Regions from separate parts of the Streptomyces sp. NPDC040432 genome, predicted to be linked through region 2. Evidence: riboswitches for the same ligand, from Rfam matches in the RefSeq annotation. Region 2 holds a riboswitch; each other region holds the start of a gene.

Region 1 (3,947 bases), on a different contig from region 2:
TGTGCTCGTTGGGTCCGAAGGAGACCCCGGGGTCCTCGCGCTCGATGACGAACGCGGAGATCCCGCCGGACCCGCCCTCCCCCGTGCGGGCCATGACCACGTAGACGCCGGCGGCCCCGGCTCCGGAGATGAACTGCTTGACGCCCGTCAGGACGTAGTGCTCGCCGTCCCGTTCGGCACGGGTGCGCAGCGCGGCGGCGTCGGAGCCGGCGCCCGGCTCGGTGAGGCAGTAGCTGCCCAGGACGTCGGCGGTGCACAGGGCGGGCAACCAGCGGCGGCGCTGGGCGGCGTCCCCGTACCGGTCGATCATCCAGGCGACCATGTTGTGGATGGAGAGGTAGCCGGCGATCGACGGGCAGCCGGTCGCCAGGGTCTCGAAGACGAGGACCCCGTCGGAGCGGGTGAGGCCGGAGCCGCCGTGCTCCTCACGGACGTAGACGCCGCCGAGGCCGAGCGCGGCCGCCCGGCGGATGACGTCGACGGGGAAGTGCTTGGCCTGGTCCCAGGCGACGGCGTGGGGGGCCAACTGCTCCTGGGCGAAGTCGAGGGTGACCTCGGCGAGGGCGAGCTGGTCCTCGGTGAGGGTGGTCACGGCGCTCATCCCATCGTCGGGATGGTGAAGCTCGCGCTCTCCTTGGCCCCGGAGGGCCAGCGCGAGGTGACGGTCTTGGTCCGGGTGTAGAAGCGGATCGAGTCGGGCCCGTGCTGGTTGAGGTCGCCGAAGCCGGACCGCTTCCAGCCGCCGAAGGTGTGGTAGGCGACGGGCACGGGGATCGGCACGTTGACCCCGACCATGCCGGCGCCCACGCGGCGGGTGAAGTCGCGTGCGGTGTCGCCGTCCCGGGTGAAGATCGCGACGCCGTTGCCGTAGGGGTGCTCGGTGGGCAGGCGCAGCGCTTCCTCGTAGTCGGCGGCGCGGACCACGGACAGCACCGGGCCGAAGATCTCCTCGCGGTAGATCCGCATCTGCGGGGTGACGCGGTCGAAGAGGGTGGCTCCGGCGAAGTAGCCGTCCTCGTGGCCGGGCAGGGTGAATCCGCGTCCGTCGACGACGAGTTCGGCTCCCTCGGTGGCCCCGATGCCGACGTAGCGGTTCACCCGGTCGAGGGCGTCCCGGCTGACCAGGGGCCCGAAGTCGGCCTCGGGGTCGTCGGAGCGGCCGACGCGCAGGGTGGAGATGCGTTCCGCCAGCTTGGCGACCAGGGTGTTCGCGGTCTCCTCGCCGACGGGGACGGCGACGGCGATGGCCATGCAGCGCTCGCCCGCCGAGCCGTAGCCGGCGCCGATCAGTGCCTCCACGGCCTGGTCGAGGTCCGCGTCGGGCATCACGATCATGTGGTTCTTGGCGCCGCCGAAGCACTGGGCGCGCTTGCCGTGGGCCGCGGCGGTGGCATAGATGTGCGCGGCGATCGGGGTGGACCCGACGAAGCCGAGGGCCTGGACGCGGGGGTCCTCCAGGAGGGTGTCGACGGTCTCCTTGCCGCCGTTGACCACGTTGAGCACGCCGGGCGGCAGTCCGGCCTCCAGGAACAGTTCGGCCAGTCGCAACGGGACGGAGGGGTCCCGCTCGGAGGGCTTCAGGATGAAGGAGTTTCCGCAGGCCAGGGCAGGTGCGGCCTGCCAGAGGGGGATCATCGCGGGGAAGTTGAAGGGGGTGATGCCCGCGACCACGCCCAGTGGGGAACGCAGCGAGTGCACGTCGATCCCGGTGCCCGCGTTGTCGGTGAACTCGCCCTTCAGCAGGTGCGGTACGCCGGCGGCGAACTCGACGACCTCCAGGCCGCGTTGCAGGTCGCCGTGGGCGTCGGCGACGGTCTTGCCGTGCTCGGAGGACAGCAGCCGGGCCAGGGAGTCCCGCTCGCCCTCGACGAGCTGGAGGAAGCGCAACATGACGCGGGCGCGTCGCTGCGGGTTCCACTGCCCCCATTCCAGTTGCGCCTCCTCCGCGTTGGCGATCGCCGCCTCGGTGTCGGCGCGTCCGGCCAGGGGGACCCTGGCCTGCACCGTGCCGGTGTTGGGGTCGTACACGTCGGCGTAGAGACCGGACGTGCCGGTCGTGTGCTTGCCGCCGATGAAGTGGGTGAGTTCGCGGACCATCGAAGCCTGCTCTCGTCAGGTGAGGATCCGAGGAAGGCGCGGCGCGGGAGCGGTACGGCACCGATCGGGGTGCGGACCGCGGTTCCGACCGCGGGACAGGGAGGGCCCGGGGGCCTTCGTCGAGTCACGAACGCGAGGACAGGGCCTCGTCGTTCGGGGACTCCGCCGGATCACCTGGGCCGTGGTCACGTACCGGTGCCATGCGTGTCTGCTCCATCCTCGTGGACAACACGGATCACCCCACGGCCGGTATCCTGACTCCCGGATCATCGCGTGCTCTCCGGCCTTCCCGACGGATGGCTGCCGTCAGTGGCCTGACCTGCTGGAGAACGCACTTCCCGGTCACAGTGGCGGGACCGCGCCGGATTCACACCGGCTTCCCTGCACCGCGGGCTTGCCACGAACATATAGTTGGACGTCCTAGTAAGTCCACCCCCACCCTTGGCGCGGTCGTGCGAAAACCCCGCCGCCCCGGCGGGCCACCGCGGGTGCGGTGCCCCCATGTCGGCCGTCGGGCAGATCCAGGTGACCTTCGACCGCGCGGAGCCGGAACGCCGCCAGGAGCCGGTTCCACCTCGACGTGCGGGTCGGCACCGGACTCGTCCCGGTCCGGGTCCGGGCTCAGCGGTCCCGGTCGGCGACCCGGTACGGGACGAAGGTGCTGGAGTTCTCGTCGACGGCGAGCGGCCGCCCCAGTGGCGGGACGGCGCGCTGCGGGCAGTCGAGCCGCTCGCAGAGCCGACAGCCCATACCGATGGGGGTGGCCGCCGCCGCGTTGTCCAGGTCGATCCCGTCGGAGTAGACCAGCCGGGAGGCGTGCCGGATCTCGCAGCCGAGACCGATGGCGAAGGTCTTGCCGGGTTCGCCCCAGCCGCCGCGGTGGCGGGTGACGGCGCGGGCGGTCCACAGGTACCGCTGCCCGTCGGGCATGGCGGCCACCTGTACGTGGATCCGGCCGGGCGCCGCGAAGGCCTCGTAGACGTTCCACAGCGGGCAGGTACCGCCCGCACGGGAGAAGTGGAATCCGGTGGCGGACTGCCGCTTGGACATGTTCCCGGCGCGGTCGACACGGACGAAGGAGAAGGGCACCCCACGCAGCCTGGGGCGTTGCAGGGTACTGAGGCGGTGGCAGACGGTCTCGTAGCCGAGGCCGAAGTGGTCCGTGAGGCGCTCGATGTCGTAGCGGAATTCTTCGGCGGCCGTGTGGAAGGCCCTGTACGGGAGGATCAGGGCGGCGGCGAAGTAGTTGGCGATGCCGATCCGGGCCAGCGCGTGCGGGGTCGACCCCGCGGGGAAGTCCTCCGCCGCCAGCCGGTCCAGTTCGCCGCCGTACTCCAGGAGCGCCAGCTGGGTGGCCATCCGGAAGGCCTGCTGGCCCGGCCGCAGCCGGGCGGACAGGTGCAGCACCCGGCCCGAGTCGTCGTAGTGGTGCAGCCGGTCCGAGTCGACGCTCACCCGGACCCCGTGCCGGTCCGCGAGCCGTGCCGAGAGGGCGCGGACGACCTCACCGGGACGGATCCGGATGGTACGGGCCAGTTCCTCGGCCGCGAGGTCGGTGTCGTGGAGGTAGTTCTGGCGCCGGTAGAAGAACTCCCGGATCTCCTCGTGCGGCGAGCGCGGCAGGCCGGTGCCAGGGTCCCCGTCCCGCCCGTCGGCGGACCCCGCCAGTCGCTCGGCCAGCAGTTGGCCGCGGCGGCCCAGGTCGAGCAGCACCTGTGCGACCGCCGGCATCCGGGAGGCCAACTCGGCCAGGTCCGAGGAGGAGACCCTGGCCTCGGCCACCTCCCCGGCCAGCGCCTCCCTCAGGTCCGCGACCAGCCGGCTGGTGTCCCGTTCGGAGAAGAAGCCCG
Region 2 (3,947 bases):
GACGTCGCCCCGGAACTTGTTGACCAGGTATCCGGCGATCAGCGACTGGTCCTCGGGGGACAGCAGGGCGGTCGTCCCGAAGAAGGACGCGAAGACGCCGCCCCGGTCGATGTCCCCGACCACGACGACGGGGAACCGCGCGGCCCGCGCGATGCCCATGTTCACGATGTCGGTCCGGCGCAGGTTGATCTCGGCCGGACTGCCCGCCCCCTCGCAGATCACGGCGTCATACGTGCCCCGCAGCTGCTCCAGGCAGTCGGTGACGACGCCGAGGAGCTGCTCGCGGTGCCCACCGGGCGCGGCCGACCCGGGGAGCCGGTCGGGGCCCGCCGTGCCGAAGAAGCCGCGCGCGCTCATCTCGCCCACCGGCTTGCCGAGCAGCACGACCTGACTGCTGCGGTCGCTGCCCGGCTTGAGCAGGACCGGGTTCATCAGCGCGGTCGGTTCCACCCGGGCCGCCTGGGCCTGCATGGCCTGGGCCCGCCCGATCTCGGCGCCCTCCCGGGTCACGAACGAGTTCAGCGACATGTTCTGCGCCTTGAAGGGGGCCACCTTCACCCCCTGGCGGGCCAGCCACCGGCAGATGCCCGCCGTGACCACGCTCTTGCCCGCGTCCGACGTGGTGCCGGCGACCAGCATGCCGCCGCCGCGCCCGGTGCCGCTCATGCGCGCCGTCCCTTCGACGTGGTGCGGGAGACCAGCAGCCGGGCCGTGACGCAGGCGCCCAGCGCCAGCCAGGTGACCTGCCGCGACAGGCGTACGGCCCGCTCAATGTCGGCGACCTCCACGGGCCGCCCGGTCTCCCCGTTCAGCACGGCACGGTGCTCGGTCCGGCCGCCGTAGGACAGGGTGCCGCCGAGCCGGACCCCGAGCGCCCCCGCGAAGGAGGCCTCCACCGGTCCGGCGTTGGGGCTGGGGTGGGCGGCGGCGTCGGCGCGCCAGGCCCGTACGGCTCCCCGACGGTCGGGACCGGCCACGACGGCGGCCAGCGCCGTCAGGCGGGCCCCGGGCCAGCCGGCCAGGTCGTCGAGGCGGGCGGAGGCCCAGCCGTAGCGCAGGTGACGGGGCGACTTGTGGCCCACCATGGCGTCCAGGGTGTTCACGGCGCGGAAGGCCAGCAGGCCGGGCACCCCGGCGGCGGCCCCCCACACCAGCGCCCCGACGACCGCGTCGGAGGTGTTCTCGGCGACGGACTCCACGACGGCCCGGGCCATCTGCTGCCCGTCCAGGGACTGGGGGTCGCGCCCGCACAGGTGGGGCAGGCGTTCACGGGCGACCTCGGTGTCACCGACGGCGAGCGCCCCGCCGATGGCGCGCGCCTCCCGCCCCAGCGAGGTGCCCCCGACGACCGCCCAGGTGGCGGCGGCGGTCAGGGCCACGCGGGCGGCGGGGCGGGAGCGCACGGCGCGGGCGGCCAGGACGCCGACGGCGGTCGCGCCCCCGGCGCACACCAGGGTGTGGAGGACACCGCGGGCGCGGTCGTCGCGCCACAGGGCGCGTTCGACGGCGGCGGCGGCTCTCCCGAAGGCGGCCACGGGGTGCCCGCGGCGCGGATCCCCGAGGATCCGGTCGCCGATCAGGCCCGCCGCGGCGCCGTACGCGAAGACGCGATCGGCACGCATGGTGGCAGCAATGTCCTCACTCAGGGTCCGCGCCCTGGTTCGACGTGTCCGGCGGCGAGAGTTCCTGGCTCCCGGGGCGCGCACCGTGTGCGCCGCCCCGGTGACAGTGGCGGGACCGCGCCGGATTCGCACCGGACTTCCTCTTCCATGCCGCCGTATTGGCTCGCGCAGTCCACCACGCACCGAGAACGCCCGTCAACTTGCCGTTGACCTGCGGCGGGTGCGCGGAGGGGCGCAGGACGGGGCGCAGGGCGGGCGGTCCGCCGGGGCATGCGAAAGCTCCCCCCGGGATACCCGGAGGGAGCTTCGGCGCACCGTCTCAGCTGACGATCAGGTAGATCCCGTACGACACGGCCGCCGTGCAGAGCGCGAAGCAGACGTACGCGCCGCCGCGGGCCATGACCGCGGCGCCGCCGCGCTCGGTGGCGGCCTCGTGCTTGGACAGGCCCACCAGGCCCAGGGTGAAGAGGGCCACGAGGGCGACCGTGGCGGTGAGGCTGACTCCGAAGACGGAGCCGAGTGATGCCCAGTCGATCTTCATACCGCTGAATCCTCTGTCGTTCTCGGGGTCAGACCGCTGCGGCCGGAGCCGCGGGGGTCGCGGTCGAGGCCGGGATGGTGGCCTTGAGGTCCTCGTCGGTCACGGCGGCGGTGGTACCGGCCGCGGCGGTGGTCGGCGGGACGGTGACGGCGGCCATGGCCGTGGTGACGACACCGGGCTCGTCCGTCGCGCCGGGGGTCTCCAGCTCGTTGACGTTGTTGTGGTCGACGACCTGACGGCGGGAGATCAGCCAGATGGCGAAGCAGGAACCGACCAGGAAGACCGTGACCGCGGCGATGCCGATGTCACCGGTGCGCATGACGAGCTCGGCGATGGAGGCGACGAGCGCGGCGGCCGGCAGGGTCAGGCCCCAGGCGATGAACATGCGGGTGGCCGTGGACCAGCGGACCACACCGCCCTTGCGTCCCAGACCGGCACCCATGACGGCGCCGGAGCACGCGTGGGTGGTGGAGAGGGAGAAGCCGAGGGTGGAGGAGGCCAGGATGACGCTCGCGGCCGAGGTCTGGGCGGCGAAGCCCTGCTGCGGCTGGAGGTCGGTCAGGCCCTTGCCCATGGTGCGGATGATGCGCCAGCCGCCCAGGTAGGTGCCCATCGCGATGGCCAGACCGGCGGAGACGATGACCCAGACCGGCGGGTTGGCGCCGGCGGGCAGGGCGTTTCCGGCGATCAGCGCCAGGGTGATGATGCCCATCGTCTTCTGCGCGTCGTTGGTGCCGTGCGCGAGGGAGACGAGACCGGCCGAGGCGATCTGACCGGCGCGGTACCCCTTGGCGGAGGTCTTCTCGCCGACCTGGTTGCCCAGCTTGTACGTCAACTTCGCGGCCAGCATGGCGGCCACACCGGCGACGAGCGGGGCGGCGATCGCGGGGATCAGCACCTTCGTCACGACGACGCTGCCGTTGACCGCGTCGAGACCCGCGGAAGCGACCGCGGCACCGATCAGGCCACCCATGAGGGCGTGGGAGGAGCTGGAGGGCAGTCCGACCAGCCAGGTGACGAGGTTCCAGAGGATCGCGCCGACCAGGGCGGCGAAGATCACCTCCGGCTGAATGCCTTCCTCGTTGACCAGGCCCTTGGAGATCGTCTTGGCGACCTCCACGGACATGAAAGCGCCGACGAGGTTCAGCACGGCGGACATGGCGACCGCGGTCTTGGGCTTGAGAGCGCCGGTCGAGATGGTGGTGGCCATCGCGTTGGCCGTGTCGTGGAAACCGTTCGTGAAGTCGAACACGAGAGCGGTGATGATCACGATCCCGAGGAGAAGCGTTATGTGCTCCATTTACCCAGGCTTCTGTTTGACGTCATTGGCTCGGCGACCGTAGGCAACCTGGATGAACGGAAGGTGAACTGGGGCGGGCGGAGTGGTGCCTCGGAGTGCCGTGTGATCGGGACCTATATCCCGGTTCCACCGCGAATATAGCGATTCGTGCACGTCAGAGCGGGGCGAACACGCCCCTTCCGGGAGGACTTCCGGCCCGGGGCAACCCGGCCACGACGGTACGGAAGAGACCCAGATCACGCGCGGGGGCCCCGGCCCGCTCCGCCGGGACCCTCACCCCGGGCGGACTCCCGGCGGGGTTCCGGTTCCGCCGGACGGCGGCGGCGGGCGATCGGCTCCGGTGGCCCGACCGCCGGGCCGCCCCGACACTGGAGCCGTGCGTACCGCCACAGCGACGGCAGCGGCCGTCACAACGACCCTGATCGGTGCCGGAGCAGCCGCGGTCGCGGCCGGCCGGTACGCCGCCGACGCCGCCCTGCGGCCC
Region 3 (3,947 bases), on a different contig from region 2:
GAGGTGCGCAGGAGCAGCTCGCCGGCGTGCCGGGGCCCGTCGGGGGCGAGCGAGACGAAACCGGCCGGCCCGCCCAGTGACACCAGCAGCGGCAGCGCCCCCGTGCAGCAGAAGCCGAGCGGTACCCGGAAGGCCCGCCACAGCTGCCGCCCGGCGACCCCGGCGGGTCCGAGCAGCACCACCAGGGTCGCCGCGGCGACCAACGGCCCGCCGGGCCAGGGCGGCAGACACACGGCGGTGACCGTCAGCCCCAGCCCCAGCAGGGCCTTCTCCAACGGATGGCGGCGGCGCCAGCGACTGCTGTGCGCCGCCACGTCGATCGGCAGCACCGCGCTAGCGCTCCGCGCCGGCCGCCGCCGAACCGGTTCCGCCGCCCGTGCCGGCCCCGTCGCCGGTCCCGGTCCCGCCGTCCGCGAGCGCCGCGCCCTGGCGGCGCCCCTTGCGCACGCCGAAGTAGTACGCGAGCACGCCCGCGCCGAGCGCCGCCTGGAGGGCGAACAGGGCCGATTCGATCTCGCCCGAGGGGGGTTCGTACAGCGGGGAGAACCAGGGTTCGTAATCCGGCTTCAGCTCGGTGATGGCCGCCTCCGCCTGCGCGTCGGCGCCCGCGAACGGCTCCTCCTTGCCGTCCCCGAGTCCCAGCGCGAGCGGGAGCACGGCCAGCGCCGCCACCAGGAGCAGCAGCAGTGTGTTGATCTTCGCGTTCCGGGTCATCGGACCGTCGCCTCCTGCTTCGCCTTGTTGCCACCGGTCAGCCGGGCGACGCCCAGGCGCACCAGGTCGGACTTGCTGGACTGCATCAGCAGCCGCACCACGAGGACCGTCAGCAGGCCCTCGCTGACCGCGAGCGGGATCTGGGTGAGGGCGAAGATGCCCGCGAACTTCTCCAGGGCGCCGACGAAGCCGCCGGACGGGTCCGGGAAGGCCAGCGCGAGCTGGACGGAGGTCACGCAGTAGGTGACGAGGTCGGCGAAGAAGGCGCCGAAGAAGACGGTCACCATCAGCGGCACGTCGAACTTCTTCAGCAGCCGGTAGACCCCGTAGCCCGCCCAGGGGCCGGCGATGGCCATCGAGAAGACGTTGGCGCCGAGCGTGGTGAGCCCGCCGTGCGCCAGCAGCAGGGCCTGGAACAGCAGGGTGATCGTGCCGAGGACCGCCATGATCGGCGGCCTGAACAGGATGGCTCCCAGGCCGGTGCCGGTGGGGTGCGAGCAACTACCCGTCACCGAAGGGATCTTCAGGGCGGAAAGGACGAATGTGAACGCTCCGGACGCCCCGAGCAGCAGGGTGCTCTCGGGATTGGCCTTCACCTCGCGGGTGAGGGCGCGGACGCCGTGGACGACGAAGGGAGCGGATGCGGCGCCCCAGGCGACCGCGTGCAAAGGGGGCAGGAACCCCTCGGCTATATGCATGAGTAGAGAGACCTCTCCAGCACCTCGTGGATGGACGACGCGCCCCGGCCGGTCTCCTGGCTCACGGGTACTGATGCCCTGACTCCGCCTTCCCGGGGCCGTGCGGTCTCCCGCGCGGAACCCAGTGGCTTCCCGCAGGAATGGAGCCGGACTTCCCGATCACAGTGGCGAGGGCCGCACCGGTTTCCCACCGGTTTCCCGAACACCAAGGCCCGCTGACAGTAGTCGGCCGCGCCGACCGGTAACAACCCGGCCCCGCCGGCGGGGGTGACCCGGGTGGATGCGGTCCGATGGCGGCCGGCGACGGGTCGGGCCAGCGTGGGGGAGTGGCTGACGAATCCTTCGACTACTCGGACCTCTCCGCCGTCTACGTGAACTGCACGCTCAAACGCTCGCCCGAGCCCAGCAACACCGAGGGCCTGATCGCGCGGAGCCGCGCCGTCATGGAGGCCGCCGGTGCCCGCACGTCCCTGATCCGGGCGGTCGACCACGACATCGCCACCGGGGTCTGGCCGGACATGACCGAGCACGGTTGGGAGAGCGACCAGTGGCCGGTCCTCTACAGCCGGATCATGGACGCCGACATCCTGGTGCTCTGCGGCCCGATCTGGCTCGGCGACAACAGTTCCGTCATGAAGCAGGTGATCGAGCGGCTCTACGCCTGCTCCTCGATCCTGAACGAACAGGGCCAGTACGCCTACTACGGGCGCGTCGGCGGAGCCCTGATCACCGGCAACGAGGACGGCGTCAAACACTGCGCGATGAACGTCCTCTACAGCCTCCAGCACCTCGGCTACGCCGTCCCGCCGCAGGCCGACGCGGGCTGGATCGGCGAGGCCGGACCGGGACCCTCCTACCTCGACCCGGGTTCGGGCGGCCCCGAGAACGACTTCACCAACCGCAACACCGCCTTCATGTCCTGGAACCTCATGCACCTCGCCGCGCTCCTCAAGCGCGCCGGCGGCTTCCCCGCGCACGGCAACCAGCGCTCCGCGTGGGACGCGGGCTGCCGCTTCGACTTCCCCAACCCCGAGCACCGCTGAGCCCCCGCCCGGGACCCGCCCGGGGCAACGGCAGGGGGCCCGGGGTGTGCGACACCCCGGGCCCCCGACCGTTCGCCGGTCCCGTCAGGTCAGCAGGTGTTGGGGTGCGACACGTCCACCACGACCCGCTCCGGGTTGTGCAGGACGGTGACGCCGTAGGCCGGCTTGGTGTCGAAGGCGGCGCCGAAGGTCACGTACCCCTCGTAGTCGCCGGTCATGGCGATGCCCTTGAGCTTGGGCAGGTAGATCTTCTGCAGCCGGGGGCCCAGGTAGACGTTCTGACCCGCGTCGTCGTGTCCCGCGGCGGGGTTCAGACGGATCTCCAGGAAGTACTTCCCGGCGAGCGGCACGGGCTTGCCCGAACCGTCGTAGACCAGCTTGGGGACGGGACTGACGTTGACCGTCGGGACGTGGCCCTGGATGTCGATCACGATCCGGTCGAAGGTGCAGTGACCGCCCCAGCGGGCGTTCACGACGAGCGGGGTCTGGGTCCTGGTGGTGGAAGCGGCGGCGGAGGCGGCGGTGGCCGGACCGGCGAGCGCGAGCCCGGCGGTGAGCAGCGCGCCCGTGGCCAGGGCCACGATCCGCCGACGACGAGGACGAAGCAGGTGACGCATGACGTCCCCCCGATTCTTCAGAGACGGGGACAAGGGTGTCATCGGGTAGGACACCCGGCGGGCGCCTACGGTTGCACGGCCGCGCGGGCCCTTTTCCGGCCCTCCCGGCCGGTCGGCGCCCCCGGATCCGTCCGGCGGCCGGTCAGTGCGCCAGCAGGGCGCTCACCTCGGCGTCGAGGTCGTAGTGACGACGTTCCTGTCCGCGCGGGACGAGGGTGCTCATCCGGCGGCACAGCTCGCGGATGTCCTTGGCGCGGGCGGAGACCACGCAGTTCTGCAGCCCGTTGCTGAAGGCGAGGAAGACCCGCGGCTCCGAGCGCTGCCGGCGGGGCCACACCTGTATGTCGCCCTCACCCGTGGCGGTGGACTCCCCGTCGAGCAGGAGTTCCCGGGAGAACACCCAGCGCGCCAGGTGGACCCCCGCGCCGCGGAAGTCCACGGCCAGCTCGTACGGCCGGTCCGTGCGGTACACGAAGACCCCCTGGAGGGGGACGGACACGGGAGCCGCCTCCAGTCGCAGCGGCAGGACGCGGTGCTCGGTGACGGTGGTGGTCAACGGGTGAGCCTTCCTCTCGAACGGGGTCTTCCGGGGCCCTTCCGGCACGCCAGCCGACCCCCCGGGCCCGGCCGGACGCCGAAGGTCCCGAGGCGGACGGGCCCCCGGACCCCTCTTCGGGGCCGGCGGGCGACCGTACGCCGATCAGGGCGGGCGGGCGCGGAGGGGGCGGGCGAGGAGGCCGGCGGAGGCGACCCGTCCGACCGGCACGACGGTGATCGGGGCGATCGGGTGGCTGCCCCCAAACACCCCCGGGGCGGCCGGACTTGACGCCCGCTGCGATGTCTCCACGCTTCCCCCCCCTCGCCGGTACGCGCGA
Region 4 (3,947 bases), on a different contig from region 2:
TCGGGCAGCCCCTCAACGACGCCGACGACGCCGGTGCCGGTGCCGGGTGCGCCGCGACCGCGGTCGCCGGCTCGGTGGGCTCGGGAGGTCATGACGAGGACCCCGTCCGACGCACGAGGTGTCGCGCGTAGGCATCGGTGGTGAAGAAGGCCGGCAGCTCCCGGCTCAGGACCGTGCGTTCCAGGATCGCGCGCGCTTCACCGACGGGTGGGGCAGGGCGTTCGCCGACCAGGGCGGCGCACTCCGCGTCGATGGCGGCGAGCAGCGACTCACGGGTCAGCAGCCGGTGCCGCAGCCACAGCCACAGCTGGACCCGGGCGATCTCGGCGGTGGCCGTGTCCTCGATGACTCCGCCGAGAACGATCGTTCCGTCGCCGCGCAGCCAGGATGCGAAGTACCTCAGGGCGACGGCGACGTTCGCACGGATGTCCTCCGCCGCCGGTGGGACCACCGCCCGGCGTACGGACAGCAGTTCCGCGGCCCGGACGTCCGTGCCCCGGCGACCCTGCTCGATCCGGTGCGGCCCGTCGGTGAGCACGCCGTCGAAGGCCTCCCGGCACACCGGGACCAGCGCCGGATGGGCGACCCACGCTCCGTCGAAGCCTTCCGAGGCCTCGCGTTCGGCGTCGATTCGCACGCCGTCCGGGACGTCCTCGTCCGGGCCCGTGCCCTCGCCCGGTACGCGGGTGACCATCCCTCCGATGGCGTGGGCTCCGCGGCGGTGGCAGGTGCTGACGAGCAGGGCCGTGTACGCCCGCATGAAGGGGGCGTCCATCGTGAAGGAGACCCGGTCCGGGAGCAGCAGGTCGGTTCCGTACCCGAAGGTTTTGAGCAGGCTGAACAAGTAGTCCCAGCGACCGGCGTTGAGCCCGGCCGAGTGCTCGCGCAGTTCGTAGAGGATCTCCTCCATCTCGAAGGCGGCGGGGACCGTCTCGATCAGCGCGGTGGCCCGGATCGTCCCCCGCGGGATGCCGAGGAGGTCCTGGGCGAGGACGAACACGTCGTTCCACAGGCGGGCTTCGTGCCGGGTCTCCAGCTTGGGAAGGTAGAAGTACGGGCCGCTGCCTCCGTCGATCTGTCGCCGCGCACAGTGGAAGAAGTACAGCCCGAAGTCGACCAGCGCGGCCGACACCGGCCGTCCGTCGATCGTGAGGTGGGCCTCGTCCAGGTGCCAGCCGCGCGGGCGGACCATGATGGTGGCGAGGCGCTCTCCGAGGCTGTGCTCCGTGCCGTCGGGGGTGGTGAAGCCGATCCGTCGCTCTACGGCGTCGAGCAGGTTCAGTTGGCCGTTGATGACGTTTCCCCAGACGGGGGACGTGGCGTCCTCGAAGTCGGCCGTCCACACCTGGGCACCCGAATTGAGGGCGTGCACGGCCACGGTCCGCTCGGGGGGCCCGGTGATCTCCACGCGGCGATCCAGCAGGCCGGGAGCAGGAGGGGCGACCTTCCAGGTCGCGTCGTCGCGGACCGCCGACGTGGCGCGGGGAAAGTCGGGGCGGGAGCCCGAGGCCAGGCGATCGGACTGGTGGCGGCGCTCCTTGAGGATGTCCAGGCGCCGTTTCTCGAACGCCGAATCCAGCCGCGCGAGGAAGTCCAGGGCTGCTGGGGTGAGGATCTCCTCGAATCGGGGGCCCGGAGCGCCGAGGACTTCGACGGTGCGGGAGGTCGCTGCCGCGGCTGCGGACTTGCCTGTCACGGAACTCTCCTTCGCGAGATGTGTCCAGAACCGTCCCGGCAGGGGGACGCGGACGCGAAGGAACGACACGACGGGCCGCCCACGCGGCGGAGTTGCCGCACGTGCCGCTCGTTGTGTACGCCGACCCGCCCACGAGGTCACCGGGATCTCCGCACACGGAATCGTCCGCGCACGGGCAACGGGCAGGTCTTCGGACTCGCGGGCACGCCCACCGGGTCTCCCGGCGGGCACCTACTGGCCGTCGCTTCCCGGGACCGTTGTCCGGTCCCAGTGCGTATGACGGCGGTCGTTCCCACTCACCGCTGCGGGGCAGTCCCGGATTCCCACCGGGTTCCCTCTTGCGACGCATCCCGTCTGGCGGACGGGGCGAACCAGCTGCTCGATCAGCCTAGACGGTCCGCCGGGGCGTGGGAGCGGGCGTCTGCATTCCGGACGGGGCGGGCTCGACGCGTCCGCCTCCCCGGGCGGTGTCCGCTGCGCGGCGGGCCCCTTTCACGAGGCCTTCGCGGCGGCGCGGGCGACGGGATGCAGGGCCGCGTACTCCAGCGGCGCGGACGGATCGATCGACAGGTCGAGCTGTGCCGGAGCCGAGCCGGCCCGCACCAGGAGGTCGCCGACGGCGGCGATCATCGCCCCGTTGTCGGTGCACAGGGTCAGTGGGGGCACCCGCAGCTCCACACCGGCGGCCGCGCAGCGCTCGTCGGCCAGCGCGCGCACCCTGGAGTTGGCGGCGACCCCACCCACCACGACGAGGGTGCGCACGTCGTACTCCTTGCAGGCGGCCAGCGCCTTGCGCGTGAGGACGTCGGCGACGGCCTCCTGGAGGGAGGCGGCGCCGTCGGCGAGCGGGATCTCCTCGCCGCGGACGCGGTGCTGCTCGGCCCAGCGGGCGGCGGCGGTCTTCAGACCGGAGAAGGAGAAGGCGTACGGGGCGTCACCCGGACGTGTGAGCGGGCGCGGGAACGCCACCGCGCACCCGTTGCCGCCGCGGGCGGCCCGGTCGATGGCGGGTCCGCCGGGGTAGGGCAGTCCGAAGACCCTTGCCACCTTGTCGAAGCACTCCCCCGCGGCATCGTCGACGGTGTCCCCGAGGTGCAGGATCGGGTCCCGGACGAGGTCCCGTACGAACAGCAGTGAGGTGTGGCCCCCCGACACGATCAGCACCATGCACGGGTTCGGGAGCGGCCCGTGCTCCAGCGTGTCGGCGGCGACGTGTCCGGCCAGGTGGTGCACGCCGTACAGCGGGACGCCCGCGGAGTACGCGAGGGTCTTCGCCCCGGCCAGCCCCACCTGCAGCGCGCCCGAGAGGCCCGGCCCGGTGGTGACCGCCACGGCGTCGATGTCGGGGATCCGCAGGCCCGCCCGGTCCAGGGCCTCCCGGACGACCGGGTTGAAGGCCTGCAGGTGGGCGCGGGCGGCGATCTCCGGCACCACCCCGCCGAATCGGGCGTGTTCGTCCATGCTCGACGCGACGACGTGCGCGAGCAGCCGCCCGCCCGAGACGATGCCGACCCCCGTCTCATCGCAGGACGACTCGATGCCCAGTACCACCGGAGAGCCCACGACGGCCCCTTTCGCACAGTTCAAGCAATTGCAACCTCTGTGCAATAAGGTACGCGGCCGAGGGAGGGGTCCGGGCCGGTCGGGTCGGGTCGGGTCGGGGGCCCTACGACCGCGGTACGTCCATGTGGAGCCGGATCGTGGTACCCCGGTCGCGGGTGGAGCGGATCTCGACGAGGTCGCAGAGCTGGTGGGCGAGCCACAGCCCTCGGCCTCCGATCTGGTGGGCGTCGGGACGGCTGCGGCCCGCCATGACGTCGGGGATGTAGCCGGAGTCGCGGAACTCGCACAGGAAGGTCGCGTCCTGGGCCCAGGTGCGCAGGGTGCCGTGGCCGCCGCCGTGGCGGATGCTGTTCGTCGCGATCTCCGTGACGGCCACGGCCAGCTTCGGCAGCCGGTCCTGGGGCACGCCCGCGTCGGACGCGCACTGGGACACCTTCGAGCGGATCGCGCCGAGGTCGCCCTGCGCGTAGCCCATCTCCTGGAACGGGTCGCACGGGTCGGTCAGGACCTCGAAGGGGTACTCGTCACCGGTGAGGTAGTCCTCGTTGTTCGCTTGCCGACCATCCCGGCGGATCAGGGGGTGGCAGCTGGACAGCGACCGCAGGGCGTCCTGGTCCTCGTCCGCCGCGTCGTAGGGGCACAGCATCGACCAGGTGGAGCTGCGCGCGAAGGCCCGGTTCAACAGCCA

What was found. Region 2 has a riboswitch for cobalamin ahead of ACZ58N_RS12550 (cobalamin biosynthesis protein). Riboswitches for the same ligand answer to the same signal wherever they lie in the genome.
Region 1: linked by a shared signal. The riboswitch ahead of ACZ58N_RS24925 (CoA-acylating methylmalonate-semialdehyde dehydrogenase) and the one ahead of ACZ58N_RS12550 (cobalamin biosynthesis protein) in region 2 are both predicted to bind cobalamin.
Region 3: linked by a shared signal. The riboswitch ahead of ACZ58N_RS32790 (energy-coupling factor ABC transporter permease) and the one ahead of ACZ58N_RS12550 (cobalamin biosynthesis protein) in region 2 are both predicted to bind cobalamin.
Region 4: linked by a shared signal. The riboswitch ahead of aceB (malate synthase A) and the one ahead of ACZ58N_RS12550 (cobalamin biosynthesis protein) in region 2 are both predicted to bind cobalamin.

The regions. Positions count from the first base shown of each region.
Region 1 is NZ_JBVIVP010000013.1:91,921-95,867, forward strand. Features, by position in the region: gene ACZ58N_RS24920 (acyl-CoA dehydrogenase family protein) at 1-601, opposite strand, end outside; gene ACZ58N_RS24925 (CoA-acylating methylmalonate-semialdehyde dehydrogenase) at 598-2,097, opposite strand; cobalamin riboswitch at 2,325-2,503, opposite strand; gene ACZ58N_RS24930 (short-chain fatty acyl-CoA regulator family protein) at 2,719-3,947, opposite strand, start outside.
Region 2 is NZ_JBVIVP010000004.1:503,727-507,673, forward strand. Features, by position in the region: gene ACZ58N_RS12545 (cobyric acid synthase) at 1-666, opposite strand, end outside; gene ACZ58N_RS12550 (cobalamin biosynthesis protein) at 663-1,622, opposite strand; cobalamin riboswitch at 1,659-1,814, opposite strand; gene ACZ58N_RS12555 (hypothetical protein) at 1,942-2,163, opposite strand; gene ACZ58N_RS12560 (inorganic phosphate transporter) at 2,192-3,463, opposite strand; gene ACZ58N_RS12565 (alpha/beta hydrolase family protein) at 3,840-3,947, shown strand, end outside.
Region 3 is NZ_JBVIVP010000025.1:25,149-29,095, forward strand. Features, by position in the region: gene cbiQ (cobalt ECF transporter T component CbiQ) at 1-329, opposite strand, end outside; gene ACZ58N_RS32785 (energy-coupling factor ABC transporter substrate-binding protein) at 334-714, opposite strand; gene ACZ58N_RS32790 (energy-coupling factor ABC transporter permease) at 711-1,412, opposite strand; cobalamin riboswitch at 1,442-1,637, opposite strand; gene ACZ58N_RS32795 (flavodoxin family protein) at 1,703-2,455, shown strand; gene ACZ58N_RS32800 (AMIN-like domain-containing (lipo)protein) at 2,545-3,072, opposite strand; gene ACZ58N_RS32805 (SsgA family sporulation/cell division regulator) at 3,215-3,628, opposite strand.
Region 4 is NZ_JBVIVP010000001.1:190,193-194,139, forward strand. Features, by position in the region: gene aceB (malate synthase A) at 89-1,696, opposite strand; cobalamin riboswitch at 1,861-2,087, opposite strand; gene tsaD (tRNA (adenosine(37)-N6)-threonylcarbamoyltransferase complex transferase subunit TsaD) at 2,189-3,247, opposite strand; gene ACZ58N_RS00945 (anti-sigma factor RsbA family regulatory protein) at 3,363-3,947, opposite strand, start outside.